Regions from separate parts of the Lysobacter korlensis genome, predicted to be linked through region 2. Evidence: riboswitches for the same ligand, from Rfam matches in the RefSeq annotation. Region 2 holds a riboswitch; each other region holds the start of a gene.
What was found. Region 2 has a riboswitch for cyclic di-GMP ahead of ACFFGH_RS09885 (TetR/AcrR family transcriptional regulator). Riboswitches for the same ligand answer to the same signal wherever they lie in the genome.
Positions count from the first base shown of each region.

Region 1: it holds a riboswitch for cyclic di-GMP, as region 2 does, so the genes downstream of both, ACFFGH_RS21940 (hypothetical protein) here and ACFFGH_RS09885 (TetR/AcrR family transcriptional regulator) in region 2, are expected to answer to the same signal.
Region 3: it holds a riboswitch for cyclic di-GMP, as region 2 does, so the genes downstream of both, ACFFGH_RS33055 (DUF7882 family protein) here and ACFFGH_RS09885 (TetR/AcrR family transcriptional regulator) in region 2, are expected to answer to the same signal.

Region 1 covers NZ_JBHLTG010000005.1:515,244-525,267, reverse strand. The annotation lists gene ACFFGH_RS21975 (ABC transporter substrate-binding protein) at 1-1,048, opposite strand, end outside; gene ACFFGH_RS21970 (beta-galactosidase) at 1,105-3,210, opposite strand; gene ACFFGH_RS21965 (LacI family DNA-binding transcriptional regulator) at 3,398-4,447, shown strand; gene ACFFGH_RS21960 (hypothetical protein) at 4,515-4,787, opposite strand; gene ACFFGH_RS21955 (DUF4287 domain-containing protein) at 4,787-5,071, opposite strand; gene ACFFGH_RS21950 (mechanosensitive ion channel family protein) at 5,244-6,032, opposite strand; gene ACFFGH_RS21945 (DUF2382 domain-containing protein) at 6,120-6,959, opposite strand; gene ACFFGH_RS21940 (hypothetical protein) at 7,057-7,686, opposite strand; cyclic di-GMP riboswitch class I at 7,905-7,980, opposite strand; gene ACFFGH_RS21935 (MarR family winged helix-turn-helix transcriptional regulator) at 8,135-8,596, opposite strand; gene ACFFGH_RS21930 (carbohydrate kinase family protein) at 8,908-9,825, opposite strand; gene ACFFGH_RS21925 (FAD-binding oxidoreductase) at 9,970-10,024, shown strand, end outside.
Region 2 covers NZ_JBHLTG010000002.1:148,454-158,477, forward strand. The annotation lists gene ACFFGH_RS09855 (glycoside hydrolase family 16 protein) at 1-854, opposite strand, end outside; gene ACFFGH_RS09860 (hypothetical protein) at 1,133-2,893, shown strand; gene ACFFGH_RS09865 (hypothetical protein) at 2,890-3,045, shown strand; gene ACFFGH_RS09870 (superinfection immunity protein) at 3,042-3,266, shown strand; tRNA gene ACFFGH_RS09875 (tRNA-Val) at 3,323-3,396, opposite strand; gene ACFFGH_RS09880 (DUF1810 domain-containing protein) at 3,449-3,865, shown strand; gene ACFFGH_RS09885 (TetR/AcrR family transcriptional regulator) at 3,892-4,599, opposite strand; cyclic di-GMP riboswitch class I at 4,615-4,689, opposite strand; gene ACFFGH_RS09890 (peroxiredoxin) at 4,815-5,273, opposite strand; gene aceE (pyruvate dehydrogenase (acetyl-transferring), homodimeric type) at 5,469-8,201, shown strand; gene ACFFGH_RS09900 (PucR family transcriptional regulator) at 8,210-9,391, shown strand; gene ACFFGH_RS09905 (ACP S-malonyltransferase) at 9,474-10,024, shown strand, end outside.
Region 3 covers NZ_JBHLTG010000016.1:82,895-92,918, forward strand. The annotation lists gene ACFFGH_RS33040 (MFS transporter) at 1-224, opposite strand, end outside; gene soxR (redox-sensitive transcriptional activator SoxR) at 403-915, opposite strand; gene ACFFGH_RS33050 (NAD(P)-dependent oxidoreductase) at 970-1,899, opposite strand; cyclic di-GMP riboswitch class I at 1,983-2,057, shown strand; cyclic di-GMP riboswitch class I at 2,293-2,367, shown strand; gene ACFFGH_RS33055 (DUF7882 family protein) at 2,401-2,730, shown strand; gene ACFFGH_RS33060 (5'-3' exonuclease) at 2,829-3,770, shown strand; gene ACFFGH_RS33065 (dihydrofolate reductase family protein) at 3,791-4,363, shown strand; gene ACFFGH_RS33070 (SDR family NAD(P)-dependent oxidoreductase) at 4,473-5,489, shown strand; gene ACFFGH_RS33075 (TetR/AcrR family transcriptional regulator) at 5,491-6,042, opposite strand; gene ACFFGH_RS33080 (SDR family oxidoreductase) at 6,069-6,809, opposite strand; gene ACFFGH_RS33085 (SDR family NAD(P)-dependent oxidoreductase) at 6,848-7,642, shown strand; gene ACFFGH_RS33090 (xylulokinase) at 7,653-9,275, opposite strand; gene ACFFGH_RS33095 (LacI family DNA-binding transcriptional regulator) at 9,412-10,024, opposite strand, start outside.

The DNA.
Region 1 (10,024 bases), on a different contig from region 2:
CCTCGTCGTGGTTGATGAACTTCGCCAGCTCGTACGCGGCGATCGGGTTCTCGCTCGACGCGAGCACCGCGTCCGCGGACCCGCCCCAGTTTCCGGCGACGTTCTCACCCTCGGACCACTGGGGCAGCGGAGCCGCGCGCCAGAGCCCCGACGTGCCTTCCGCGGTGCCCTGCAGGAAGATCGGACCCCAGGCGGCGGTCAGCCACCCGGCGTACTTGCCGTTGGCGAGACCCTGATACCACTGGTCCTGGAAGTCCACATCGACCGAGACGAGGTCCTCCTGGATCAGCTCGGTCCAGTACGCCGCAACCTCCTTCGCCTCCGCGCTGTTGACGTTGATCGACACCGTCTCCTCGCCGTCGTAGCCGAACGGCTTCGCGCCGCGCTGCCACATGAAGCCGATCATCTGGCCGGCCTGCGTCGCACCGAGGTTGGAGATGAACGAACCGGTCTCGTCCTTCACCGCCCGCGCGGCCTCCGCATACTCTTCCCACGTCGCGGGCGGCTCGTCGATGCCCGCCTCCGCGAAGATGTCTTCGCGGTAGAGGTGACCCATCGGTCCCACGTCCTGCGGGATCGCCCAGACCGCTTCTCCAGGCGCGACCTGCTGCCAGGCCCAGTCCACGAAGTCGCCGGAGATGTCACCGGCGCCGTACGGCGACAGGTCGAGGAGCGACTCACTGAGCACGAAGGACGGGATGTACTGGTACTCCACCTGTGCGACATCCGGGGCCCCCTCGCCCGCCTCGAGCGCGCTGCGGAGCTTCTGGTAGTGCGGCAGCCCCTGCCCGACGTTCTCGACGGTGACGTCGATCTCGGGATACGCCTCCTCGAAGAGGGCCACCTGGTTCTCGATGTCGGGGACCCAGGTCCAGAAGGTGAGTTCGGTGGGCGTGCTCAGTGCCTCTTCGCGCTGCTCGTCCGTGATCGCCTCGCCACCTCCGCCGCCACCGCCGCCGCCACCCCCACCGGGTGAGCAGGCTGTGAGGACGACGACTCCCGCGACGACGAGGGAGCCCAGCTTCGCTGCTGTTCTTGATGCTGACATTTCGTACCTTTCTGTTTTCCGTTCGTTCGTTCCGACGGTCGCCCCGACCGGGGCGCTCAGTTCTCCCCGAAGACCTCCACGGCCCACGGGTCGAGCGAGATGGTGGCGCCGGCGCTCACCCGAGCCCCGCCGGCGCTGTTGGTGAGGTCGACGGGCGCGACGGCGGTCGCCGCACGCTCGGACCAGTTGTGCAGGAACCAGAACCGGGTTCCGGACGCCGCGACGCCCGACGACACGGTCACCGTCGGGTCATGCGACCAGCTGCCCGCGATCGGATCCTGCACCAGCCACGACGCGACGTCCCGCGCGAGCTCGCGGTTCGGCAGCGTGCCGACATAGGTGATGCGGCCGGAGCCGACGGCTCTCGTGGTGACGGCCGGGGAGGCGCCGTGGACGTGATGCACGTAGCGCGCGAGCGGCTCCGCACCGTCGAGCTGGAGGGCGTCGACCCAGGCGGTCCCGGCCGCACCGTCGGAGAGCTGGAAGCCGTTCTCAGCTTCCACCGCGACGGGCTCCGCGATGTTGGAGTACTCGTCGTACCAGACGCCGGCGGCGTCGGCGAAGCGTCCTGGGGCGACCTCCTTGCGGGCGCGGGCGAGCTCGTCGCCGTACCCGGTGCGGATGCCGAGCACGAGGTGACCACCGGCTTCGGCGTAGGCGCGGAGGAACTCGAGCTGCGCGTCGGTCGCGACGTAGAACGCGGCGGCGACGACGACCGGGTGCGCGTCCACGAATGCTTCGACGTCTGCTCCGTCGAGCGCGTTCGCATGGACGAGGCGCGCCTGGAGTCCCGCCTCGAACGCGCCGCGGGCGAAGGTGTCGAGAATGCGGAGGTACGAGCCGGCATCCGGATTGCCTGCGGCATCCGGAAGCGGCGGGTAGGAGTCGAACGACCACTTCGTGTCGTTGGAGTAGAGGAAGGTGATGTCGGCGTCCGGCACGTAGCCGGCGAGCTGCGGGCCGAGCTCGCCGAGCAGCGCGCCGAGCTCCGCGGCCTCCCGGTAGAGACGTCCGGGCCGCTGGCTGTGCGGCAGGATCCCGCCCCAGTAGGTCTCGACGCCGAAGTGCAGCGTGTGCCAATGCCAGTACTCGATCATGGTGGCGCCGCGGGCGATCAGCGCCAGCGCCGCCTGTGCCAGCTGCCCCGGATAGGGCGGCAGGTTCTGCCACGGTCCGCCGATCGAGCTGGCCGCCGTCTCGGTCACCAGGTACCGGCTGTGCGTCGTCGCGTACATGCGGTCGCCCTGCCCGAACAGCGCCCACACGCCGGTGGTCCACCACCGTGCGGTCCGGGGCATCTCCTTCTCCACCGCGAGGCCGTCCTGCATCAGGTAGTACGGATTGCCGGCGACGACGTCGAGCGACTCGACCAGGCGGTCGTCCTCGACCGGGAGCCGCTCGTAGGAGATGCAGGTCATGACGAACTGGGTGTCGCTCGCGTATTCGTTCGCGAGCCGCGACTGCCAGGCGATGTAGTCGTTCACCAGCTTGGCCTGGAACCGGCGCCACTCGAGCTGGTACTGCGGCATCGCATTGCCGTCCGGTGTCCAGAGCTCCTCCCACTCGGCGATGCGGTGCGACCAGTAGACGAGTCCCCACTCCTCGTTGAGGGTCCCGACGTCTCCGTACTTCTGCCGGAGCCACTCGAGGAACGCGGCGAACGTGTGCTCGTTGTGGATGAGGTGTGCGCCAGGCTCGTTGTCGACCTGGAACCCGATGACGGCGGGGTGGGACGCGTAGCGCTCGAGGATCTTGCGGATCACCCGCTCGGCGTAGGGCAGGAACTCCGGATTGGTGAAGTCGACCTCCTGACGCGCGCCCCAGCCGATCCGGGAGCCGTCCGCCCGTTGGATCGCGAACTCCGGATGCTTGGTCTGCAGCCACGGCGGGATCGCATACGTCGGGGTGCCGAGGATGACGCCGATCCCGCGGTCGTGGGCGCCGTCGAGCACCGGTTGCATCCAGTCGAGGTCGTACTCGCCGTCGCGCGGCTCCCAGGTGGACCACACCGACTCACCGACGCGGATCACGGTGAAGGCCGCCTCAGCCATGAGATCGAGATCCCGGTCGAGCGTTCCCCCCTCCTGATACTCCTGGTAGTAGGCGGCTCCGAAGAGGATTCGGCCTTCCAGTGCGGATGCTGTGGGGCGGAACTCGCGCATGTGACTCCGGTGTCGTGTGCTGGGGAGAAGCTCGGTACAGCCGAGCTCGAGCCGAACATGTTTTCGACAACATGACGGCATATCAAGCATGTTGTCGATAACATCGCCTTGTCAAGCATCAATCGCCTGGGACTGTATTCGCTATCGTTGGGCCTCGGCGCCACCGTTCGAGCGGGAAGGATCGGCATTGGTCAACGCAACTGGGCCGCTCGAGCCGTCCATCCGACCGGCGCCCTTCAAGGCCGCCACCATCTACGACGTCGCCCAGGCGGCCGGGGTTTCCCATCAGACGGTCAGCCGCTTCCTCAAGGGGTTCGACGGCATCCGCCCGGAGACGCGGCAGAAGGTCACACGAGCGCTCGACGAGCTCGGATACCGGCCGAACCTGACCGCGCGCAGCCTGAAGTCCGGCCGCTCCCACCGCATTGGCGCCCTGACGCACGACATCTCGCTCGTCGGTCCGATCCGCATCGCCGAAGGTGCCAGCGCGGCCGCACGGGAAGCGGGCTACGTGCTCGACCTGGTCTCACTGGACGTGCACAATCCGCGCGCGATCGAGGAGTCGCTCGAGCTGCTCACCCAGCACGAGCTCGCCGGCGTGCTGGCGCTGGCGTCCACGGACGAGATGCGGCGCGCATTCGAGACGACGAATTTCCGGGTTCCCGCGTACGTCTACTCGGAGGCCGACGACGCCGCCGCCGGCCACCGGTCGGATCTGGCGGAGAACGGCATCCCGGCGCTGATCGGCCATCTTGCCGGGCTCGGTCACAGGAGCTTCGCGCACATCGCGGGGCCCGAGAACTGGTCGCCGAGCCGGAACCGGCTCCTCGCCTACCAGACCGCGGTGGAGCACCAGGGGCTTCGCTCAGCCGGCGTCCTGTTCGGGGACTGGTCCGCGAAGTCCGCGTACCAGGCGATCTCGGAGCTGCGCGAGCTGCCCCCCGCAACGGCCTATCTCGCGTCGAACGACCAGATGGCGCTCGGGGCAATGCTCGCGCTCAAGGAGCGCGGCCTGCGCGTCCCCCAGGATGTGAGCGTCGTCGGCATCGACGACATCCCCGAGGCCGCCTATTTCGACCCACCCCTGACGACCCTTCGCCTCGACTTCGAGAGCCGCGGGCGCCAATCGCTGAACACTCTTCTGGCGCGCATCGAACGCACCGAGCAGCCTCCGCTCGACATCACACCGGCGGAGCTGGTGATCCGCCGGTCGTCCGGCCCCGCACCTGCCGGCTGATCAGAGCGATTCCCCGGATCAGCTGCCGAGCAGGGCGAGCGAGATCGCGGACCGGGTCGTCACCGCCTCAGCGGCGGCTCAGCCGCCCGTACGCGTCCACCGTGATCATGACCGATTCGATCTTCCGGTTCACCACGCGGATGATCACGACGATCAGCCACAGGCCGGCCGTGACGATGGTGAGCAGCAGGTTCCAGAACCAGCCGATCCGCTTCTTCCGCTGCAGCACGGCCTGCGCCCCGGCGACGCTGGACACGGTCCATCCCTCCGCGGCGTATCGAGCGACTTCGGCGTTGAGGATCTCCTGCCGCTGATCCGCGGTGAGCGACGCGTCGGCCATCAGCGGTTGGCCTTCCCGTCCAGGCGGAGCCTGGTCGACTCGTCGCGATGCACCCCGTCGGTGCCGACGTGCTTCTCGCTGATGGTGTCGCCCTTGGTGATGACGTGCACCATCGCCATCGCGTGGCCTCGGCCGAGGCTGTAGTCGTCCTTCAGCCACTCGAGGATCTGGCCCGCCCTGACACCGGGGGCGTCGAACCCCTTCGCACGGGCCTCGGCCAGCAGTTCGTTCGGCGTCTTGCCGGTCTTGTCCTCGATCGCGTCGAGGTACGCCTGGAATGACATGGTTTCTCCTTGCCGCCAGCGGTCGCTCCGCGGGCTGTTCCGGCACGCCGCCCCCGCGACAGCTCGACCAGCGGGTGTGTCCTACTCAATCAGCGGAATGGTGTCCGGCGAAAGAGGAACGCGCCCCCGCAACGTGGTCAGCGGAGGCGCGTTCGTCGTTCGCGGCCGGGAACTACAGCGAGGACTGCCCCGAGCCGGCCGGCCGGGTCGAGCCTCCGGCGGCGCCGCTGCTCTTCATCTTCGCGGTCGCGGTCTGCGCCTGCTCCTTGACGCTCGGCGCATTCTGCACCGAGGCCTTGGCGGCCGGGAGCTCGACCTCGGCCTTCTGCAGCCACGCCTCCCAGCGGGCGCGCATCGGCTGGATCATTCCGCCGCCGACACCGACCACGAGAATGCCGCCGATGGTGGCGAGCACGGTGATGAGGACGGGGGTGGTGACCGTCGTGGCGATCTCGACCTGGTTCAGGGCAGCCGTGATGCCGAGGAACAGGATGAAGACCGCGGCGATGTTGCCGAGGATCTTGCCGTAGGAGAGCCCGCCGAGCGCACCCTGGATCAGCGTCTTGGCGCCGGCTGCGATGGCCGAAGCAAGGATCACGATGATGATGGCGACGATGATGCGCGGGATGAAGGCGATGATGCCTTCGAGCAGGTCGCTGACGGGGTTCGGCCCGAAGACACCGAACGCGAACTGGAGCACGAAGAGCACCAGCGTGTAGTACAGCAGCTTGGCCACGATGTCGGAGGCGTCGAACTTCGACTTCTCGAGGGCCTTCTTGACGCCGCCGCGCTCCACGGCGCGGTCGAAGCCGACGCGCTCGAGCAGCTTGTCGAGGGCCTTCGAGAGCACCTTCGCCACGATGAGGCCGACGATGAGGATGACGAGGAACAGCAGGAACTTCGGGATGAAGTCGATCACCGACGCGAGTCCGTCTTGCAGGACGACCATGAAATCGTTCATGGGAACCTCTCTTTCTTGGGGCGGGGTAGGAAACGCCGCCGCCGCATCGGGATGCGGCGGCGGCGCGGTGCGCGGGTGGCGCGGGTGTTACAGGTTGGAGCGCCCGCTGTTGCGGTCGTCACCGTCGAAGGTGATCTCCTCCTTGCGGACCTCTTCGTTCACGGTCTGCTGCTCGGTGACGACGTCCTTGTCGAGGCGGACGCGCTCGACCGGGACGGCCTCCTTCTGGATGACGGGGCGCTCCTCGGAGAGGACCACCTCGTGCTCCTCCTCGCTGATCGCGGGTCCGTCCATGGCGTCGCCGATGTTGGCGTCGGTGATGGGCTCGCGCTCGATCCGCACTTCCTCACGCTGCACGGGGACGGTTACCGACTGGTTCTCGGTCACGACGTACTTGCGCAACCGGGCCTTGCCGGTCTGGACGCGTTCCGTGCCGACGTGCAGCTGCTCCTCCGACCGGGTCATGGCGTCGTCGGTGGTGGGGCCGGATGTGTCGTGTCCGACCGTGTCCCGACGGTCCCGGTCCGTGTCGGTGTAGGCGCGGTCGGTGTCCGTCGTGGTGTAGTCGGTGCCGGTGGTGTCCTGGGTGAAACCGGTGTCAGTGCCGTAGGAGCCCGCGGTCATGCCGTAGTACCGGTACAGCTCGTCCTCGTCAGAGGGCTCGAGGTGCTGGTCGGCGTCGACGCGGGGCGCGTCCTTCACGCGGTCCTTGTCGTAGTTCACCCGGAGCTCGTCGCCTGCCCAGGTCGCGTCCTCGAGCGGGACGAAGGATTCCTTCGTGCCGAAGAGGCCCGTCTTGACGCTGGCCCAGCTCGGGTGGCCGTCGTTGTCGTCGAGGTACACCTGGCCGACGGAACCGATCTTGTCGCCGTCCTTGTCGAGGACGTCGGCGCCGATGAGCGATGCGATGTTGTCACTGCTGATCATTGTGTTTCCCTTCTTTCCCTGTTGCCCCCGTCGTGCGGGGGGGATGCGGACTTCGTCCGCGGTGGGTTTTTGTGTGGTTGGTGGTGTGCTCCGCAGGTCAGCGGCCGAGACCGGCGCGATCGACCTTGCGGTGGTAGTGCATTCCGGCCTTGCCGCCGAGGACCGCTCCGATGAGCGGCACGAGCGCCAGCACGATCGCGGTGATGATGCCGACGACGGTGAGGGTGCCCTCGTTGACGGGGATCCGCGGGAACGCGTTGAGGCCCGAGAGCACGTTGAACTGGCTGCCGAGCACGGCGCCCAGGATGGCCAGCACGATGGCGAAGATCAGGGCCCACAGCCAGACAGCGAGGCCCTGCTTGGCTCCGTTGAATCGCGCCATGCGTCCGGCGACGTAGCCCCCGCAGTAGTAGGCGACGAAGAGGACCACGAGCAGCACGATCGCGGAGACGATGCTTGCCGCGTCCAGGTTCTGTGCGGCCGCGTCGGTCGCCTCCTGCGGGTCGGTGCCTGTGGTGAGGCCGACGACGGCGCCGGCTGCTGCGAGCAGCGCCGTCAGCAGCACTGCCATCCCGGTGGCGGTGAGCCAGCCGAAGAACGCGGAGCCCCACTTGATGCCGCCGAACTCCTCCTTCTCCCGGTCGACCACTCGGTTGCGGAGCGTGTCGTCCGGGTCGACGGGCACGGCGCCGCCCGAGGGGCGGTCGTTCGAATCTGCAGTACTCATTGCTGTGTCCTTTCAGATGCGCGGCGGCACCCAGGTGTTGCCGCCGGGCAAGGCTGTGGTGACCGGATGTGCCGGTCGGGGTGGATCGATCCGCATCCATGCGAGGCAGGGTGCCCGATCACGCGTTGGTCAGATCAGTTGTCCGTATTGGAGTTGCGACGCCGTACGGCGATGCCAGAACTTCTCCTGTTGAACGAAAGCGAACAAGGGTCTCGCCCTTCGGTAGCCCGGCTGACCCGACTGGGTCCCGTGGCTTTGCGTCGCCGGTTCACACCGGGTTTGCCGTTTCGTTGACTGTTCCGACGATAACCCCGGCGTGTCGGCGCGTGACGGTATTTCAGCGGGTGCCCACGGTGTCCTCAGCCAGCGCTCAAGCACTTGCCAGATTGAGGAAAACGTGCATGCGGACGCGACCGATTCCCGCCCTCCGGCAAGACCGGTGCGCCTGCTATGCACTCGCGGAGGCGCGGCGGGTGGCCGCCAGCGTCTCGTTCAGGCGGTCTCGCAGCTCCTCGAGCGCCTCGACCGGGATGCCCAGCTTCTCGACGACTGCGACGGGGACCTGCTCGGCGCGCTCACGCAGCGCGCCGCCGGCCGCCGTCAACTCGACCTTGAGTTCCCGCTCGTTCGCCGCATTCCGCGCTCGCGTGATGTAGCCGCTGCCCTCCAAGCGCCGCAGGAGCGGAGTCAGAGTCGCCGGCTCCAGATACAGCGACTCCGCCAGACTCCGCACCGTTCTGGGGCTCTGCTCCCAGAGCGCCAGCATCACGAGGTACTGGGGATGCGTGAGCCCGAGGGGCTCGAGAATCGGCCGGTACAGCCCGATCACACTGCGACTGGTGGCCGCGAGCGCGAAGCACACCTGCCGCTCGAGTGCGAGCAGGTCTTCGGCCTTGGCGACGTCCGGCATGCCTCCATATTAACCGCTACACTGATTCTTAGTGCACTAACGGTTGGAGCGGTGTGGCGAAGCGCAAGCGGGACCCGTGGTCGATGCGGCTGAACCGGGCCCTGTTCCCGGTGTTCGGCCCGGCACAGCTGGGCGCCGGACGACCCGAACGGCCGTACACGCCCCCGGCGAACCCGCCGTGCCCCATGTGCGGGCAGCCGATGGTGGATCACCACGTCGAGCGGACCGCCGATCAATCGCACGCCACCAGGGTGTACTGTCCCACGCCCGCCGTCTGAGCACTGGCGACCGCGCCGCGGAAGGCTTGACGCCTAGAGCAGCTCCCCGAGCTCGGCAGCGGTCGGCGGCTGCGCACCCGGACGGCCGACCGTGATCGCCGCCGCTCGCACGGCCATCGCCCCCACCGCGCTCAGCGCCGCGGAGTCGAGTTCGCGAGGCGGATCATCCCGCTGCAGCAGCTCGGCGAGCAGGCACGACATGAACGAGTCGCCGGCGCCGATCGTGTCGGCGACGGGAACCCGGACCGCCGGCACGTTCACCGCGTGCGCCCGCGTCCGCAGCCGCGCCCCGGCCGCTCCGAGCGTGCACACGGCGAGGTCCGCCCCCAGGTCGAGCACGCGCGCGAGCACGTCGTCGACGTCCGAACCGGGATAGAGCCATTCGGCGTCCTCGTCGCTGAGCTTCACCACGCCGGCGAGTCCCACCGTCTCCTCGAAGGCGGCGAGAGCCGACTGGCGGGCACCGACGAGAGCCGGCCGGATGTTCGGGTCGAAGGTGACGAGGGCCGAACCGGCCGCGCCGGCGAGCGTGCGGCGCACAGCTGTCGCGCCAGGCTCGAGGAACGCGGCGATCGAGCCGGCATGCACTGCGCTGAACACCGGCGGGACCGCGATCGGCTCGACGTCCCAGCGGATGTCGAACTCGTAGCTCGCCGTGCCGTCCGCCCCGATGCGGGCGACCGCCGTCGACGTTCGGGGCGCGTCCTCCGATCCCGGCCACAACGCGACGCCGGCCGAGCCGAGGTGTCCACGGACTCGCTCGCCATGTGCGTCGCGGCCGATCCGGGTCTGCAGTGTCGTGGCGATGCCGAGCCGCGCAAGTCCGAATGCCACGTTGAGCGGGCTCCCGCCGGGGAACTCCCGGTCGCCGTCCGGCGCGCGGACGATGTCGACGAGCGCCTCCCCCACGACGAGGACGCTCGGTGGGTCTGTCGCCGGCACGCTGGTCACCCGCTTGATCGTAGCCCCCGGCCCGCCGGGTCTCGGCGCTGTCCGCCCGGCACGACGCAGGACGGGAGACCGGGAACCATGACTACTGGCTCTTTACGAGCCTGCCCATCGGGAGCAAGATGGTGGACCGTTGAAGGGCGAACGATGACGATCGAGAACTTGCGAACCACCATCAGCGGGGCCGTCTACACCGAGACGG
Region 2 (10,024 bases):
GCGTCGAACAGGAGCCCGAGGTCGCTGCGGCCGCGCACGTTCCACTTGGCGGGGTCGATCGCGGGCCGGCCGGTGCCGGGGTCGACGTAGTCGAACTCGTCGCGCCACGTCGGCTCACCCCACGCTGCGGCGGAGGGCGGGAGCTGCTGCGGAGCATCCGGAGCCGGCACGGGAGCCGGGTCGGGCGCGGCGGGCGGTGCGGTCGGCTGCTCCACCACCGGGGGCTTCGGCGGGAGCGGAGCCGCGACGAGCCGCGCGTCGAAGGTGACGTTGTGCGTGGCCCGCCAGTTGGACTGCACCTGCGCAGCGATCACATTCCTGCCGGCGCGGAGGACGGACGCGGGGATGGTCGCCTTCCCGGGCGACGCCTTCGCCTTCGCCGTCTGCGGCGCCGTGACCGCATAGCTCTTGGTGGTGATGGGGCCGCCGGGGAGGTTGCGCCGAAGCACCTCGGTGCCGTTGACATAGACGATGACGCCGTCGTCGGCCCACGTGGTGAGCGTGACGCCGCCGGCCGGCACGCTCTTCAGGGTGAAGGTGCGCTGGAAGAAGGTCGCCAGCGGCTTCGTCTTGAACGAGTTGGGCAGCTTCGTGCCGAGGGCACCGGTGCCGGTGCCGAACCCGAGCGGCGCCTTCCCACGCTTCCAGGGGACGGTCGCGGTACGCCAGCTCTTCGGCGGCTCAGCCGAGCCCCGGTAGTAGGACCAGCCGGTGCTGCCGAAGGCGACGATGGTGGTGGGCGCGGCAGCGGCGGGAGCGGCGGGGACCGCGAACCCGGTGACGAGGACCCCGGTGAGCAGCGCGCCGGCCAGCATCCGGAAGGTGCGCGAGGGGCGCGGCAATGGCCTGTCCATGACGAGGACTGTCGGCACGAGGTCGGCCGCCGTCGAGAGTTCCGCCTCCCCCAGAACGTGGACCCCCTGTGTGCGGGGCGGGCCCTTCCCTTGCCCGTCGACGCCACGCCGACTAGACAGGGGAACGCGATTCCTCGCAGCCTGAGTGGAGCGACGATGCAAGAGCACCCCATCACGCGGCGGTCGGCGCCGACCTGGGCTGGGACGCCCGGTTCCACGCCGAGCTCGCGCCCGCTCGGCCCGGATCGGCCGGTGCTGCACGGGACGGTTGCGGCGGTGTGAGCACGACGGAGCAGGGCACGACGGCGTCGTCGCCGGAGGCCGACGAGCCCACGGCACCCGTGCGTCCGCGGGACACGGGGAGGCTCCGACTGCGCGGCGTGGCACCGCCGCTCCGGGTGATCGTGATCGTCGGGCTCGCGGTGTCGCTCGCTCTGGCCCTGGTCGTGATCGTCCCAGCCTGGCGGGCCGCCGTCTCGGCAGCCGGGCTGGGCTCGGTTGCGCCGCAGTGGGTGCGGATCGTCGCATTCTCTGCCTGTGGCGCGCTCTCAGCGCTGGCCCTCGCGGCAGCCCTCGTTCGCGCGACCCCAGGACCGCACCGGGTCCGGGGGTCGCGGCTGGTCCTCGCGGCGATCCCCGTCCTGGCCGTCGCGATGCCCGCGCTCTGGATGGCCGGCAACCGTAACGGCCTCCTCCTCGCCGCGATCTGCCTCGTGTCGGCCGGGGCCTCCGCCACCTCCGCCATCGCTGCGGTGCTGCCCCCTCGGCAGCAGACCCGGCAGGCCGCATGGGTGATGGCGGCCGGCGTCTGCGCGGGGCTGCCGTGGATACTGGCCGCCGCGCACGCGGTGGCCGTCGGGAGCACCGATCGGGACCTGCTGTGGCTGAGCCTCACCCTGATGGGCAGCGGACTCACGCTCGCACTTGCCCTGTACGGGCTGGTCCGGGCGGCGGAGTCCCGGTCCGATCGCGTGACGACGCTGCGCGGGCGGCGCGACGGCTCCCTCCGGGTCGCCTGGGTCGTGCTCGGCGTGGTTGCACTGCTCTATGCCGTCCGGTTCGTGTGGCTGTCCGGATTCTTCGCGGGGGACGCCATGATCTGGCGCTGGGCGGGGCCGGAGACGTGGCCGCACGCGCTCCTCGTGGCCGGCGTCCTGGTGGCGGTGGTCGTCCGCTCGGAGGCGGCGCCGGTCCGGCCGCGAGGCCGGATCAGCGTCTTCCTCGTTTTGATCACCGCCGTCTCCCTCGGGGTGAGCGTCGCATCCGTGTGGGGAGGACTCGTGGTGCTCGTCGACCTCGTCTTCCCCGGCGGCTTCGGCACCATCGACGGCGTTCTCGCGGTGCTCGGCACACCGGTGGTGCTCCCTGCCGTCGCCGGGGCGCTCGTCTTCGTCGTGCTGCCGGCCTGCCGCCATTCGATGGGGCGCATGGTCTCGCTCGTGGCGGTCGTCCACCTCCTGCCGCTCGCGATCTCGGAACCGTGGGACCCCTCCCTCTCGTCACCGCTTCTCGAGCGCTGGTTCGCTCCGGCGACGATGGTGCTGGCGGCGAGCGTCCTGATCGTGGCCGCGCTGCTCGTGATCAAGACGCTGAGGCCGGGATCCGCCATTCCGATACCGGCGCTGATCCGGCTGCTCGTGCTGCCCTTCGTCGCGGTGCACGCGCTGGTCCTGCTTCCGGCAGCGTTGGAGCTCGAGCTGGCGCCGGTCGTCGCGGCGGTCGGGGCGGTTCTCGCGCTCCTGGTCTTCCGCCGTCCGGTCGCCGCCGACCGGTGGGCGCAGAGCGGGAACGTGCTTGGCGCGACCACCGCGGCGGTGTTCACGCTGACGGTGTTCGCGTTCTCCCTGGCGGATCCCGAATTCGTGTCGCAGACCGATCCGGTCGCCATCCTCTGGCTCGTGGTCCCCCTCGCGGCCGCGCTCTGCCTTTCTCGCCGCGCGCCGTCGCGCGACGCGGAGGGAGGGGGCGGCGCTGGAACGGCGGTGATCGCGGAACCGGGTTCGGCGCGCCGTCCTGGAAGCGTGCCGAGTGGGCGTTGAACCTGACGCTGTCCGACGACCGGGAGCGGCGCATCGTCGGCTTCGAAACACTCCAGTTCCTCGCCGAGAGTGAGTGGGCCGGCGAGCATGAAGCGGATCTCGTCGCCGCTGCGCGAGCGTCGCCAGGGCACCCCCGTACGCTAGAAGCGTGACCTACCTGACCGATCAGCGCGATCGCCCCGTGAGCGCGTTCGTTGCCGTCGTCGTGGCGCTTCTCACCGCGGGCTACATGCTGCCTTGGGCGGTCGCCGCACTGCGCGGGAAGTCGAACCACTGGACGATCTTCTGGATCAACCTGCTGGGCGGCTGGACGGTGATCCTGTGGATCGTCGCCCTCGTCATGGCGTTCAGCGCGCACAAGAGCCGCTTGTAGCCGGTGGGTCGCCGCCGGCACTCCTCGCGACAAACTCCGGGCCGGGCATCCTCCGGTGGGCCCTGAGGGACTCGAACCCCCGACATCCACGGTGTAAGCGTGGCGCTCTAACCAACTGAGCTAAGAGCCCGGACCTTCATCGTACCGACGGCTCCGCGCGCTATCGTGCCGCTGGAGGCGACATGGCAGACATCCCGGATCCGCACGACTTGCGCCGCTTCGTCGAGGCGCAAGACCAGGGCGGCGTGTACGAGAACGCGGTTCAGGAGCTTCGTCGCGGTCGCAAGCAGAGTCACTGGATGTGGTTCGTGTTCCCGCAGCTGCGCGGCCTCGGATCCAGCTCGATGGCTGTGCGGTACGGAATCGCGTCGCTCGACGAGGCGCGCGCATATCTGGCGCATCCAGTGCTCGGGCCGCGGTTGCTCGAGTGCGCCGAGATCGTGGCGAGCTCGGATGGCGGGAGCGCCGACGCGATCTTCGGACCCGTCGACGCGGTGAAGCTCCGGTCGTCGATGACGCTGTTCGCGGAGGCGGGCACCGACGCGGAGACCTTCCAGCGGGTGCTCGACCGGTTCTTCGACGGTTCGGGCGACCGGTGACCCTGGAACGGCTGTGACGACCGCGCCTAGGGCACCATGGGGAGCACGAGCCCGAGCGCGCCGATGCCGGTGATCACGACACCGTTCACGACGACCAGCACCCGTGTCGACGCGGTGAGGTCGTCCCACCAGCGGCGGATCGCGCCGAGCTGGGGCGACGCCGGCTGAGGGGCCGTCACGAGCCGGTGGCGGGCGATGAGGTCCCGGGCCATCTCCTTCGCCCGGAGGGCCGCCTTGGCGTCACCCTCCACGGCGTTGATGATCGAGCCCTTCATCAGGATGTGCCACGAGAGTGCCAGCTCGTCCGGGTCGCGGAGCCCCGCCTCCGTCGCCAGCGTGCCGACGATACGGCGGATGTGCACGAGGTACTCGGCGCTCGCCCGGCCGAGCGGGTGCTCGCGGCCCATCTCGAGCAGCACGTTGATGAATGTGCACGCCTCGTAGTCGTCGCGCCGGAACCATTCGTCGAACACATCGAAGATCGCGAGCAGGCGCTCCTCCGGCGTCGTGCCGCGCGCGCGGGCTCCGGCCTCGACGACACCGAATGTCCACTCGCGCTCCCGGCGCTCGAGGCACTCGGCCGCGAGGTCATCGCGGGTGGGGAACTCGCGCTCGAAGTCGGCATGCGAGACACGTGCCACGCGCTCGATCTCGCCGACGCTCACATCCCGGATGCCGCGGTTGACGAACAGCGGGTACGCAGAGGAGACGATTCGTTCGCGTACGTCGGTCAAGGAACTTGCTCTCACTTCGGTAGCCCGGCGAACCGCGTGGGTCCCGTGGCGTTGCGTCCCCGGCTCGCACCGGGTTTGCCGTTGTCGGTTGGTCGGCTCCAGCGGCCGGTCAGCGGGTCCGAACCGCAGGGCTCCGGGAGCAGAAGGCACACGCTACGCCGGGTCAGCGAACACGGCAACCGCACCGGCGTGTCCCCCAGCCGGCACCCAGGCGGTTACCGAAGACCGTCCAGCGCGGCCCGGTAGCGGCTCAGCGGCCGGCCTTCGCCGGGCGGGAATACGAAGCTGTCGCGGACGATCCCGGAGCCGTCGATCAGGAAGGTTCCGCGGGCCGCGTACCCGCGGTCCTCGAGGAACACGCCGTACCGGCGCGCGACAGCGCCGTGCGGCCAGAAGTCCGCGAGCAAGCGGACCCCGAAGCGCTCCTGCTCGCCCCAGGCGCGAAGCGAGGCCTTCGAGTCGACGGATATCCCGACGAGCTCCACTCCGGCCACCGCGAAGAGGCCGAGGTTGTCTCGCAGCTCGCGGAGCTCGGTGGTGCAGGCCCCGGAGAAGGCGAGCGGGAAGAAGACGAGCGCCACGGCCCGGCCGCGATACCCGGAAAGCTGGATCGTCTCGCCGTACTGGCTGGACAAGTCGAAGTCGGGCGCCCGGGTGCCGATCGGCGGGTGCATGCTGAGCTCCTCCTGCATCCCCGCCGGTCCTGGCGGGGCGAAGCGCCATCCTATGCAGGCGCCCGTCCGGGTGCTCAAGGGACGTCCTGCGCCGATGACTAGACTCGGATGCGCGAAAGATCGGCGGTGCATCGCGACCCGACCACCCCGAGATTCCTCGAGATCGAACCAACCAGGAAGAGGTCGACGGTGACGGTGAACGATCAGGACCCCTACTCGGTGACCAAGGCCGACCCGGACCCTGAAGAGACTGCCGAGTGGCAGGAATCGCTCGATGCGCTGGTGGAGGCTCAGGGCAGGGGTCGCGCTCGCGAGATCATGCTGAGCCTGCTGAAGCGCTCGAAGGAGCTCCAGCTCGGCGTGCCGATGGTGCCCACGACGGACTACATCAACACCATCGCGCCGGAGAACGAGCCGCAGTTCCCGGGCAACGAGGAGATCGAGCGCCGCTACCGCGCCTGGATCCGCTGGAACGCCGCCATCACGGTGCACCGGGCGCAGCGCCCCGGCATCGCGGTGGGCGGTCACATCTCCACCTACGCCTCGTCCGCCGCACTCTATGAGGTGGGCCACAACTGGTTCTTCCGCGGCCAGGACTCCCCCACCGGCGGCGACCAGATCTTCTACCAGGGCCACGCCTCCCCCGGCATGTACGCCCGCGCGTTCCTCGAGGGGCGCATCGGCACCGACAAGCTCGACGGCTTCCGGCAGGAGCACTCGCACGACGGCGGAGGCCTCAGCTCCTACCCGCACCCGCGGCTCATGCCGGACTTCTGGCAGTTCCCGACGGTGTCGATGGGGCTCGGTCCCATCAATGCCATCTACCAGGCGCAGTCCAACAAGTACCTCACCAACCGGGGCATCAAGGATGTCTCCGAATCGCAGGTCTGGGCGTTCCTCGGCGACGGCGAGATGGATGAGGTCGAGAGCCGCGGCGCGCTGCAGCTGGCCGCGAACGACGGTCTCGACAACCTCAACTTCGTCATCAACTGCAACCTGCAGCGCCTCGACGGCCCCGTCCGCGGCAACGGGAAGATCATCCAGGAGCTGGAGAGCTTCTTCCGCGGCGCGGGCTGGAACGTCATCAAGGTCGTCTGGGGCCGGGAATGGGACGACCTGCTCGCCCGCGACACCGAGGGCGCCCTCGTGAACCTGATGAACGCCACCCCGGATGGCGACTACCAGACCTACAAGGCCGAATCCGGAGCCTTCGTGCGGGACAACTTCTTCGCCAGGGACCCGCGTGCGCTCGAGCTCGTGAAGGACTACTCCGACGAGCAGATCTGGAACCTCAAGCGCGGCGGCCACGACTACCGCAAGGTGTACGCGGCGTTCAAGGCGGCCACCGAGCACACGGGCCAGCCGACGGTGATCCTGGCGAAGACGGTCAAGGGCTACGGCTTGGGACCGTCCTTCGAGGGCCGCAACGCGACCCACCAGATGAAGAAGCTCACCCTCGACAACCTGAAGCAGTTCCGCGACGAGATGCGAATCCCCATCTCCGACGCGCAGCTCGAGGAGAACCCCTACCTGCCCCCCTACTACCACCCGGGCGAGGATGACGAGGCGATCCAGTACCTGCGGGAGCGCCGGCGGGAGCTCGGCGGCTTCGTGCCGGAGCGCCGCTCCAAGTACACGCAGATCGACCTGCCCGAGCCGACCACCTACGACATCGTGAAGAAGGGCTCCGGCAAGCAGGAGGTCGCCACCACCATGGCGTTCGCGCGCCTGCTGAAGGATCTGCTCCGCGCAAAGGGCTTCGGCCACCGCATCGTGCCGATCATCCCGGATGAGGCGCGCACCTTCGGCATGGACGCGTACTTCCCGAGTGCGAAGATCTACAACCCCCATGGGCAGCACTACACGAGCGTCGACCGCGAGCTGCTGCTGGCCTACAAGGAGAGCGTGCAGGGCCAGATCCTGCACGTCGGCATCAACGAGGCCGGCGCGACCGCCGCGTTCACCGCGGCAGGAACGTCCTACTCGACGCACGGCGAGCCGCTGCTGCCCGTGTACGTCTTCTACTCGATGTTCGGATTCCAGCGCACCGGTGACGCGTTCTGGGCGGCGGGCGACCAGATGACCCGCGGGTTCATCATCGGCGCCACCGCAGGGCGCACCACGCTCACCGGCGAGGGCCTCCAGCACGGGGACGGCCACTCCCCGATCCTGGCGCAGACGAACCCCGCGGTCGTGACCTACGACCCGGCCTACGGCTACGAGCTCGGCCACATCATGCGGGACGGCATCGAGCGCATGTACGGCGGCTCGCACCCCGACCCGAACGTCATGTACTACCTGACCGTCTACAACGAGCCGATGGTGCAGCCCGCGGAGCCGGAGCAGCTCGACGTCGACGGGCTGCTGCGGGGCATCTACAAGCTGAAGGATGCTCCGACCGGCGAGGGGGACAACCGCTCCCGCGTGCAGCTGCTCGCCTCCGGCGTCGCCGTGCCGTGGGCGCTCGAGGCGCAGGAGCTGCTGGCGAACGACTGGAACGTCCGGGCGGACGTCTGGAGCGTCACCAGCTGGAACGAGCTGCGGCGCGACGGCCTCGCCGTCGAGCAGCGGAACTTCCTGAACCCGAACGACGAGCGCGCGGTGCCGTACGTCACTCGCAAATTGTCGGAGACGGAGGGGCCGTTCCTCGGGGTCACGGACTTCATGCACGCCGTCCCGGACCAGATCCGTCCCTTCGTGCCCGGCGACTTCGCGACGCTCGGCGCGGACGGCTTCGGGTTCTCCGACACCCGCCCCGCCGCGCGCCGCTACTTCAAGATCGACGGGCCGTCGATCGCCGTGCGTGCGCTGGAGCAGCTGGTGCAGCGCGGGCAGATGGACCCGAGCGTGCCGGCCCAGGCGATCGAGCGCTACCGCCTGCACGACGTGACGGCGGGTACCACGGGCTCGGCGGGCGGCGAAAGCTGACCGCACGGGTGAGGAAGACGAAGGAGCAGACCCTCGCATGGCTCCGTGCCATCGCCGGTGAGCTCGCCACCGCGACGATCCGGCGACTCGACGAGACGCTGCCCTGGTACGGCGACATGCCGCCGGGCCGGCGCAGCGCCGTCGGGCTCGTCGCCCAAGCCGGCATCAGCTCGTTCATCTCCTGGTTCGACGACCCGAAATCGACGCCCTGGATCGCCGCAGACGTCTTCGGCGCCGCCCCGCGGGAGCTGCTCCGCTCGGTGACCCTGCAGCAGACGCTGCAGCTCATCCGGGTGACCGTCGAAGTCGTCGAAGAGCGGGTCAAGGACAGCGACGACGACCTGCGCGAGGCGATCCTGCTGTACTCGCGTGAGATCGCATTCGCCGCGGCGGACGTGTACGCGCGCGCCGCCGAGCAGCGCGGCCTCTGGGATGCCCGGCTAGAGGCCCTCGTGGTCGACTCGATCCTCTCCGGCGAGTACGACAACGAGCTGCCGAGCCGCATCGCGGCGCTCGGCTGGAACGGGCACGGCGAGGTCAGCGTCCTGGTCGGCACGTCGCCCCGGATGCTCGACGTCGACCAGATCCGCCGCACCGCCCGGCACCTGGACGCCGACGTGCTCATCGGCGTGCAGGGCAACCGCCTGGTGCTCGTCCTCGGCCGGTCGACACCGCCCGGCGAGGAGCGGGAGGAGCCGGTGCTGCCCTTCCTCGAGATCGCGACCCGCCTGGAGCCGAGCTTCGGCCCCGGCCACCTGGTGCTCGGGCATGAGGTTCCGAGCCTCGTGGATGCGGCGAAGAGCGCGAAGGCGGCCCTGGCCGGGTTCGCCGTGGCGCGCTCTTGGCGGAACGCCCCGCGGCCGGCCCTCGCCGACGACCTCCTCCCCGAGCGGGCGCTGGCCGGCGATCCGCTTGCCCGGTCCACCCTGGTGAGCCGCATCTACCGGCCGCTTCAGGCTCACTCGACGGAGCTGCTCTCGACCCTCTGGTGCTACCTCGACAACGGCCGCTCGCTCGAGGCGACCGCACGGGAGATGTTCGTGCACCCGAACACCGTCCGGTACCGCCTGAAGCGGATCAGCGAGGTGATCGGCTGGGACGCCACCGGCTCCCGGGAGGCGCTGATCCTGCAGACGGCGCTCATCCTCGGTTCTATCGCGGAGCCCGATACTCCGCGGATCCGCCGCTGACTGTGGCGATCCACAACGATGCGGGAGATATCTTTGGCGGGATGCACACAGCCCGCCACGTACGGACAGGGAGACTAGGAACGTGATTGTGATCGTCGCCCCGGGGCAGGGGTCGCAGACCCCCGGCTTCCTCGGGCCCTGGGTGGCCGAGCCACGCTTCCGCTCGCACCTCGAACGGCTGTCGGACGCCGCTCAGCTCGACCTCGTCGCGCATGGCACCGAGTCCGACGCGGACACCATCCGCGACACCAGCGTCGCCCAACCGCTCATCGTGGCCGCGGGACTGCTCACCCTCGGAGCCATCCTCGAGGGCGACCGGGAGCACGACGGGCATGTCGACGTCGCCGGAATAGCCGGGCATTCCGTCGGCGAGATCACCGCGGCCGTCGGCGCCAGGGTGCTCACCGAGCACGACGCGATGGTGCTGGTGCGGGAGCGGGGCAAGGCGATGGCTGCGGCCGCCTCGGCCGTCCGCACCGGCATGAGCGCGGTCCTCGGCGCAGACGAGGAGGAGCTGCTCCCGACCCTCGACGCGCTCGGCCTGTCCCCCGCCAACTTCAACGGCGGCGGGCAGATCGTCGTCGCCGGGGAGCTCGAGGCGCTCGACAGACTGAAGGCGGCGCCGCCCGCGGG
Region 3 (10,024 bases), on a different contig from region 2:
CCGATGATCGCCGCGCCGCCCGGGGCCGCGAACGCCAGGGCGTAGAGGAAGCGGCTGCCGAGATCCGCGGTCACCACCGGCATCACGGTGGTGACGGCGAGGGCCTCGAACGCGCCGACGAAGACGAGACCGGCCGCGCCGAGGGTGGTCAGCCGATGCCGGGCGGACCAGATCCCGGGCGCGGCGCCCGCGGGAACCCGCGGCATCGTGTCGGGCGAGTTCATCGTGCCGTCGCTGCGGCGGCAGAGCGGTGCAGGACGACGGCCGCGCCGGCGCCGTGCGGCAGCGGGCGGTCAGGGGAGGCGGATGCCGTCCGCACCCGGCATTCGGAATCGGTGGTCACTGTGCTCCTCAGATTCTTCCGGAGTGGGCACTCACCCACCCGCAGAGCACGCTAGGACCTCAACCGAAGTTGAGGTCAAGGACCGTCTCGCCGTTCCGCCCCGCATCCTCCGATGTCGTGTCCGTCCAGCGGCGCGGACCGGGACCGGAGCGGCCCAGGGTGTCGCCGGGGTTCTGCAGGGAGCACGTGGTGAGGCTGAGACAGCCGCAGCCGATGCAGCTGTCCAGGTCGTCCCGGAGGTGCTGGAGGTCGGCGATGCGCGCGTCGAGGTCTTCCTTCCAGCGGGCGGAGAGCCTCGCCCAGTCCTCGCGCTTCGGCGTCCGTCCCTCCGGGAGCGAGTCGAGCGCCGCGCGGATGTCCGCAAGCGAGACGCCGACGCGCTGCGACACGCGGATGAACGCCACCCGGCGCAGCGTGTGCCGCGGGTAGCGGCGCTGGTTGCCTGCGGTGCGCTCGCTGTGGATAAGGCCCTGACGCTCATAGAAGTGCAGGGCCGAGACGGACACGCCGCTGCGCGCCGCGACCTCGCCGACGGTCAGGGTCTTCGTCGTGTCCACGAACGGCTGGGCCATGCTCGTCCTCCTTTGCGGAACACGGTAGCCCCGAACCGGTGCGGAGAGAACCGCTCAGCGCGGGTCCGCCGCGCCCGGCTGATCGCTCAGGCTCTCGACGTACGCGCGGGTCACGGCCATGTCCTCGTCCCCGAATCCGCGTGCCGTGAGATCGCGGAACGCCTCGAGCAGGCACGCGAGCTGGCGTGCCTCCACACCGGTGCGGGTCGCCTCCTCCGTGGCGAAGGAGAGGTCCTTGACCAGGTATCTGGCCGCACCCGTGGGGCGATAGTCGCGGGCGACGATGCGGGATCCCCGCGTCTCGAGCACCCGGCTGCCGGCGTACCCCCCTCCGAGCGCGGTGAAGAGGGCCTGCACGTCGAGGCCGCTGCGGTCTGCGAGCACCGCCGCCTCGCCGAGTGCGTGCACCGTCGCCGAGACGATGAGCTGGTTGCAGAACTTGGCGACCTCGCCGGAGCCGAGCGGACCGAGGTGGTGCACTCGTCCGAAGGTCTCCAGCACCGGGCGCGCCCGCTCAACGGCGTCGGCCGGACCGCCGACGAAGAGGGAGAGGTTGCCCGCGATGGCACCCTCCTCGCCGCCGCTCACGGGGCTGTCGATCACGCGCAGCATCCCGTCGGTGAGCCGCGACACCCGCTCATCCAGCTCACGGACCCCAGTGGCGGATGACGTGGAGGAGAGGACCATCAGGGTCGGGCGGGAGATGCCGGCCAGGATTCCGGTGTCGCCGGGAAGCATCTGTTCGAGATCGGGCAGGTCGGGAAGCATGACGACGAGCACGTCGGACGCCTCGGCGAGCGTGCGCGGCGTGCCGGCCCACGTCGCGCCCCGCTCGAGGAGCGCTGCCACACGGTCGGGGGTGCGGTGGGTGACGTGGACGTCGAAGCCGGCCCGCAGTGCGTTGGCAGCCATCGGCGTGCCCATGATCCCGAGCCCGACGAATCCGACGGCGAGATCAGGGTTCCGCCGGGTCTGTCGCGCCATACCGTGCACCTTAGCGAACCACTACGTTCCCGGCGCACCCTGACATGGACGCCCCGGGAGGCGGTACAGTGCCTAGGCACACACCTCTGATTCGGCAAAACCGGTGCGAGCCGGTGACGCAAAGCCACGGGGCCCCCAGGGTCAGCCGGGTTGCCGGGAGCCTCGCAGGCAACCGCCGCACCTCTCCTGGAGCCCGAATTGCACGAGCCGAATCATTCCGCCCCCGAGACCGAGCGGCGCCCCCGCAAGTGCCCGAGCTGCGGAACACGTCTGGAACAGACCGGGGCCGGCGGCGACGAGCTCCTGGAGTGCTCGAACTGCGGTCTGGTGATGTTCGAGCAGCGGAGGGCCGAGTAGGCCGGCCGCGAGCCCTTCTCGGATGTGCTTGAATTCGTGCCGAAGGGGCAAACCCTGTGCGAACAGGGGACGCAAAGCCACGGGACCCACGCGGTTCGCCGGGTTGCCGATTTCCCGTTTCGCTATCGTCACCCGGAGTTCGGCTTGGGACTGTTCAGCTACGGCGTCGCGCCGGTCATCACCATCGAAGATCGTCTGCTCAAGCACCTTCAGGCAGTGATCGTCGCGAAGCTGCGTCGCCGGGAGAATTTCGCCTTCAACTGGGATCAGGAGCCAGGAGTGGGCACGGACGTGACGCACGAGAACGGCTCCCACGGTTCGGTCTGGATCTCCGAGAGCTCCTCGCTGTACTTCCAGTACGACGGCTCGCCGTCGATGGCCCTCAACCGGGCCTGGCTCGAGGACCTCATGCAGGCGGCCAATACGAGCACCGGGCTGCGGGCGGTTCCCGAGCCGGCCGCCCGCGGCGTCTGAGCCGGCGGAGTCCGGAGCCAGGGGCGCTCGCCCTTCCGGACGACCTCGATGACGTCGTGGCTATTCCCGCCCCGTGGCCCGACCGGCACACTGGAGCGGTGAGCAATGGCCGTCTGATGCTGCTGGACACCGCCGCGCTGTACTTCCGCGCCTTCTTCGGGTACCCCGACACGCTGAAGGCGCCGGACGGCACCCCCGTCAACGCGGCGCGGGGGCTGCTGGACATGATCGCGCGGCTCGTCACCGACTACGGACCGACGGACCTCGTCGCGTGCTGGGACGACGACTGGCGCCCGCAGTGGCGGGTCGACCTCATCCCGAGCTACAAGACGCATCGGGTCGCCGAGGTGATCGAGGCCGGCCCGGATGTCGAGGTGGTGCCGGATCCGCTCAGCATCCAGGTGCCGATCATCGTCGCGACGCTCACCGCGCTCGGGATCCCGATCGTCGGCAAGGCCGAGTACGAGGCGGACGACATCATCGGCACGCTCGCCGCGACCGCGGACGGGCCGGTCGACGTCGTCACCGGCGACCGGGACCTGTTCCAGGTGATCGATGACGAGCGGGACGTCCGGGTGATCTACACCGCCGGCGGGATGAGCAGACTGCAGATCGTGACGGACGGGGTGCTGCGCGAGAAGTACGGCGTCCGCGCAGCGCAGTACGCCGACTTCGCCGCCCTCCGCGGCGACACGTCGGACGGCCTGCCCGGGGTGCCGGGCGTGGGTGAGAAGACCGCAGCCTCACTGCTGGCACAGTTCGGCGACCTCGAGGGCATCGTCGCGGCCGCCGCGGAAGGTGCGCGCTCGCCGCTGTCGGTGAGTGCGAAGTCGAAGATCCGCGCCGCCGCGGAGTATCTCGCCGTCGCGCCCACCGTGGTGCGCGTCGCGTGCGACCTCGACCTCCCCGTCGTCGATTCCCGGATCGGCATCCCGGAGGGCGGCCGCGATGAGATCGAGCAGCTGCGGTCACGGTGGGGGCTGGGGGAGTCCGTGTCACGGGTCGTCGCAGCGCTCGAGGCCGCGACCGTGGCCCGCTGAGATCCGGAGCACCCGGACTCATGGGCAAGCTGATCTACACCGGACTCATCTCGCTCGATGGCTGCCTCGTGGACCCCGAGGGGAACTTCGACTGGGCGGCCCCGGACCCCGAGGTGCACGCCGCGGTCAACGAGCAGGAGCGTCCCGTCGGCACGTACCTCTACGGGCGGCGGATGTACGAGGTGATGCGGTATTGGGAGACCGAGCCGGGCGCCGCCGACGCGTCGCCGGCCGAGCTCGAGTACGCCGACCTGTGGCGGAAGGCCGACAAGGTCGTCTTCTCCAGCACGCTCGACCAGGTGACCACGGCACGGACGCGGGTCGAGCGTCGGTTCGACGTCGACCACGTGCGCGAGCTCAAGCGGTCGTCGGAGCCGGATCTCTCGATCGGCGGGGCCGGGCTCGCGGCATCCGCGCTGCGCTGCGGGCTGGTCGACGAACTCGCCATGTACGTGAGCCCCGTCGTGGTCGGCGGCGGAACCAGGTTCCTTCCGGATGGTGTGCGGCTCGACCTGGAGCTTCTGCAGGAGCGTCGGTTCACGGGCGGGGTGGTGCTCCTGCGCTACGCCGTCCAGCCGCCGCGGTCTGCATAGCGGCGATCACTCGGCGCCGCCCGTTCCTCTCCTCGGTTATATCAACTAAGTTGACTTGCGCGCGCGCCGCCCGGCGACGCGCACGGAGATCAGCATCGAAGGAGACGAAATGGCAACGGAGCCGAAGCCGCTCACCGCACACAGCACGATCGGGACATGGCTCGACCACCCGCAGGGCGGCCCGTTGATCCGCGGCCTGCTCGCGCAGAGCGGGTTCGACGAGAACGTGCTCGGGCCGGTGAAGGGCCTGCCGCTGCAGCAGCTGGTGACGATGAGCCAGGGGCAGCTGCCCCAGTCGGTCGTCGACGACCTGGTGCTGCAGGCCAACGGGGGAGTGGCGCCCACCGAGGATGCCGGCGCGAGCGGCGAGTGGCAGGAGCGGGTCACCCCCGGCCGCTTCGAGGGCCGGACGGTCATCGTGACCGGCGCGGCTTCGGGCATCGGCCGGGCGACCGCATCCCGCATCGCCCGAGAGGGCGGCCGCGTGATCGCGGTCGACATCTCGAAGGAGCGCCTCGACGAGTTCGCCGCCGCGGGGGACGGGGATGTGGTGGCGGTGGCCGGGGACATCACAAAGCAGGAGGACATCGACCGGATCGTCGCCGAGGCCGGCTCGCAGATCGACGCCCTCGCCAACGTGGCCGGCATCAACGACGACTTCTCGCCGGCGCACGAGACATCGGACGCGATCTGGGACCGGGTCATCGCCATCAACCTGACCGGCGGGTTCAAGCTCACCCGTGCCGTGCTTCCCGCGATGATCGAGGCCGGCCGAGGCGCGATCGTGAACGTCTCGTCGGAGGCGGGACTCCGCGGCAACGCGTCCGGCAACGCCTACACCGTGTCGAAGCACGGGGTCATCGGACTCACCCGCAGCGCCGCGTTCATGTACGGGCCGCACGGCATCCGCGTGAACGCGGTCGCGCCCGGCGGAGTCGCGACCGGCATCCCGATGCCGTCGGTCAATGAGAGCGGGATGGCGCGGCTGAGCCCCTTCCACTCGTCCATCCCGACCGTGGCGACGGCGGAGCAGCTGGCGGCGTCGATCACCTTCCTGCTGAGCGACGACGGCGTGAACATCAACGGTGCAGTGCTGACCTCGGACGGCGGCTGGTCGGTCCAGTAGTTCAGTCACGGGGCGTGAGGATGTCCTGCAGCAGCCGGCCGTAGCGGTCGGCGATGTCGGCGTGGTCGGTGGCGAGCAGCTGCTCGTCGCCGACCACCCACAGCGCGTATAGCAGCCCGCCGACGAGCGCGGCGGCGAGGCGGGCCCGAAGGTCGGCGTCGGGTCCGCTCAGCCGGTTCCGCAATGGCGCGACGAAGGTCTCGTTGTGCACGGTGGTCAGCCGCTGCGCGATCTCGCTCTCGGCGCTGCCCCGGACGAGCGCGAGGTAGGCGCCGCGGACGTCCTCGTCGGAGTCCAGCAGCACCTCGATGAATCGCCGCCCGAGCGACTCGATCGGCACGTCGAACAGCGGCTCATCGTCGAGAGTGACGTGCATCGTCTCGAGGAACAGCACCTGTTTCGCGCCGAAGTGGCGGATGACCAGCGCCGGGTCCACTTCGGCGAGTGCCGCGATCTCGCGCACCGACGTGCCCGCGTACCCCTGTTGCCGGAAGAGTGTCGACGCGGCCGACCGGATGCTCTCGCGGGTCGCGGAAGCGGTGCGTCGCGCCATACTGCGCATGCTATTGCACCGGTCGCCTACCGCTTCTGCGGGACGGGACTGATCACCAGCTCGTCGATGGTGACGTGCGCCGGGCTGTCCAGGACGAACTGCACGGACCGTGCCACGTCGTCGGGACTCAGCATGCGCCGGCGGGCGTCGCCGTCCGGAACCTCCGGCCGCAGCGAAAGGAAGTCCGTGTCGACTTCGCCCGGGCAGAGGTGGGTGCAGCGGATGCCGGCGGAGGACTCCTGCGCGTTGAGGCTGAGCGCCAGGGTCGACAGGGCCGTCTTGCTGGCCGAGTAGGCGACTCCGGCGTGCGGGGACGCGGTCCATGCGGCGTACGACGAGACGATCACGACCGTGCCGCGGCCCCCGGATCGCATCCCGGGCAGCACCGCATCGATCACCCGCACCGAGCCCATCAGGTTGACCTGCACGATGTCCTCGAACTCGTGCCTCGACTGGTCGCGCCAGTACCGGCGCTTCGCGTTCAGACCTGCTGCCGCGACCAGGTCGGTCACCGGACCGAACGCTTCCGTGAGGCGTGCGTGACCGGAGCGGACCTCATCGTCGGATCGGACATCGAGGGGGAGGGCGATCGCCCGGCCACCCGACTGCTCGACGAGCGAGACGGTCTCGTCGAGCGCGTCCGGCCGACGGCCGCTCACGCCGACCCGGTAGCCGCTCCGGCCGGCCGAGACGGCGACGGCCCGGCCGATCCCGCTTCCGGCGCCGGTCACCCAGAGTGTGCGCTGGTCCTGCCCCGTGACGGTCATCTTCCTCCCCGTGGTCGAGCCAATAGTAGGTTGTTCCCGTGCAGATCGAGTTCCGCGACCAGGTGGTGATGGTGACCGGTGGGGCGCGGGGGATCGGACGCGTGATCGCCGAGCGCTTCCTGCTCGAGGGTGCGACCGTCGTGGTGCTCGACCTTCCGGGAGCGGACCTCGACTCGGTCGGTGAGCGGTTCGCCGGGGGCGACCCGGGTGCGGCGCTCGCGGCCGACATCCGGGACGCGACCGCGGTCCGGCGAGTCGTCGACGACGTGGTCGAGCGCTTCGGGCGGATCGACGTGCTGGTGAACAACGCCGGCGTGAACGAGACCGGCAGCGTCGAGGACATGGACCCGGAGCGGTGGGACCGAACGTTCGACGTCAACGTCGGCGGGATGTTCCGCGTGTGCCAGGCCGTGATCCCGGTTCTGAAGCGGCAGCGCCGGGGGCGCATCCTCAACGCCGCCTCGTTCGCTGCCATCGTGCCGAGCGTGCACAGCGCCGCGTACGCTGCCTCGAAGGCGGCGGTGGTGCAGTTCACCCGGGTGCTGGCGGGTGAGCTGGGGCCGTGGAACATCACCGTGAACTCCTACGCGCCCGGAATGGTGCCGACCGCGATGAACGGGTTCGCCGAGCTGGCGGAGGCGCGCCAGGCGGAGCTCCTCGATCTGCTGTCGCTGCGCAGGTGGGGTGAAGCGGGGGAGATCGCGGACCTGCTCTGCTTCCTCGCGAGCGACCATGCGGCCTACATCACCGGGTCGCTGGTCGACATCAGTGGCGGGAAGCTCGCCACCCAGATCCCGAAGAAGGCGTACGAGGCGGCCGACGAAGCGCAGTAGTCCGCCGCTGTCAGAGCGACGCCACCGCGGCGCGCTCCACGTCGAGGCCGGCGCGGTAGCGGTCGAGGTAGGCCGCGAACCCCTCGACGTCCGCGGGATCGGGGTCCTTCGTGTCGAACGAGGCGCCGCGGAAGACCTGCTCCCGAAGGTAGGAGTCCAGGTCGGACCCCGACCCGGAGGCCAGGTAGGCCGCCAGCACGGCGATCCCCCAGGCGCCCCCCTCCGAGGCGGATTCGCCCACGGCGACGGGAGCATCGAGCGCACCGGCGAGGAACCGCTGGGCGACCCCGGCCGTGCGGAACATGCCGCCGTGTGCGAACATCCGGTCGAGTGTCACGCCCTCATCGGCGAGGACGCGCATCCCGAGGCTCAGCGTTCCGAACACCCCGTACAGCTGTGCGCGCATCGCGTTCGCCAGGGTGAATCGGCTGTCCGGCGTGCGGACGAAGAGCGGCCGGCCCTCCTCCAGTCCCGCGATCGGCTCGCCGGCGAGGTGGTTGTAGGCGATCAGGCCGCCCGCGTCGGGCTCCCCGTCCAGCGCCTCCGTGAACAGCACCTCGTACACCCGGTCCGGGTCGACCGGAAGCCCCGCCGCCGTCCCGAACCGCGCGAACATGCCGACCCAGGCGGCGAGCTCGCTCGCGCCGTTGTTGCAGTGCACCATGGCGACGGGGTCGCCCGCCGGGGTGGTGACGATGTCGAGTTCGTGGTGCACCCGCTCCAGCGGGCGCTCCAGCACGGTCATCGCGAAGATGCTCGTACCCGCACTGACGTTCCCGGTGCGCGGGGCGACGGCGCAGGTTGCGACCATGCCGGTGCCTGCATCCCCTTCGGGCGGGCAGAGCATCGCCCCGGGCGGCAGGGCACCGGACGGGTCGAGCAGCGCCGCCCCTTCCGCGGTGAGGTCGCCGGCGGGCTGGCCAGCGACCAGGACCTCCGGCAGAAGCTCCCGGAGGTTCATCCCCGGAGCCTTCTCGGCGACCAGCCGGTCGAATCTCGACACCAGCTCGGCGTCGTAGTCCCGCGTCGCGGCATCGATCGGGAACATCCCGGAGGCGTCGCCCACGCCGAGGACCTTCCGGCCGGTGAGCTTCCAATGCACGTAGCCGGCCAGCGTCGTGACGAACCGCACCCGCGGGACGTGCGCCTCCCCATCCAGCACCGCTTGGTAGAGGTGCGCAACGGACCAGCGCAGGGGGATGTTGACGCCGAAGAGCTCCGTGAGCTCCGCGGCCGCCGGTCCGGTCGTCGTGTTCCGCCAGGTCCGGAACGGCGCCAGCAGCTCGCCGTCGCCGTCGAACGGGAGATAGCCGTGCATCATCGCCGACACCCCGAGGGCGGCGAATGCCGACGGCCGCACCCCGTGCCGCCGCTCCGCGTCGCGGACGAGGTCGGCGTACGCGGACTGGAGGCCCGACCAGACATCGTCGAGGCTGTAGGTCCACATCCGGTCGACGAACCGGTTCTCCCACTCGTGGCTGCCGACCGCGAGCACCTCGGCTTTGTCTCCCGCGATCAGACAGGCCTTGATGCGGGTCGATCCGAGCTCGATCCCGAGTGAAGCACGGCCGGTCCGGATCCACTCGGTCGCCTGCGTCTCCTCGTCGACGGGGGGCGTGTCGGAACTCGTCATCAAGTCCTCCATTCGAGGTGGGTCGTCGAGCCCGAACGGGCCCGGGAGAGAACGCGGAAGCATCCGTTCGACTGCGGCTGCTCCGTTCGCTGCGACCGATGCTATCGAGTCGCCGGGAATGGCGGGTATGCGCAGCTCAGTGCCGCCGCGTCGACTCGCGCACCTTGAGCATCGGCTCCACCGGTGCCGTCTCGTGGTCGGTCCCGTCGAGCCGGCTGGTCAGCGTGAGCACGGCTTCCCTGCCGACGCGCTCGAGATCCTGGCTCACCGTGGTGAGCGACGGGAGGAGATACGCGGCCTCCGGCAGGTCGTCGAAACCGACGATGCTCACGTCGTCGGGCACCCGCACACCCCGTTCGGCGAGACCCCGGATCAGCCCGATCGCGCTTTCGTCGTTGGCGCAGAACACGCCGGTCGTGTCCGGGTCGAGCAGGGCAGCGGCCCGATATCCCGACTCGGCCGTCCAGTCGCCCTGGATCACCGGGAGCGCCGGGGCGCCGGCGGCCATCAGCGTCTCGAGATAGGCCCCTGCCCTGGCACGAGCCTCGAAGTACTCCGCGGGTCCCGCGACGTGCTGGATCCTCGTGTGCCCGAGCTCGAGCAGATGCGACACCGCGAGGCGGCCACCCTTCCGCTGGTCGACGCCGACACCGGTTCCGACATCCCGGCCGGTCGCCTGCAGCACCACCACGGGGAGACCCGGGTCGAGGTCGGAGATCGCATTCAGAATGTGCTCGTGCGGTGCGATG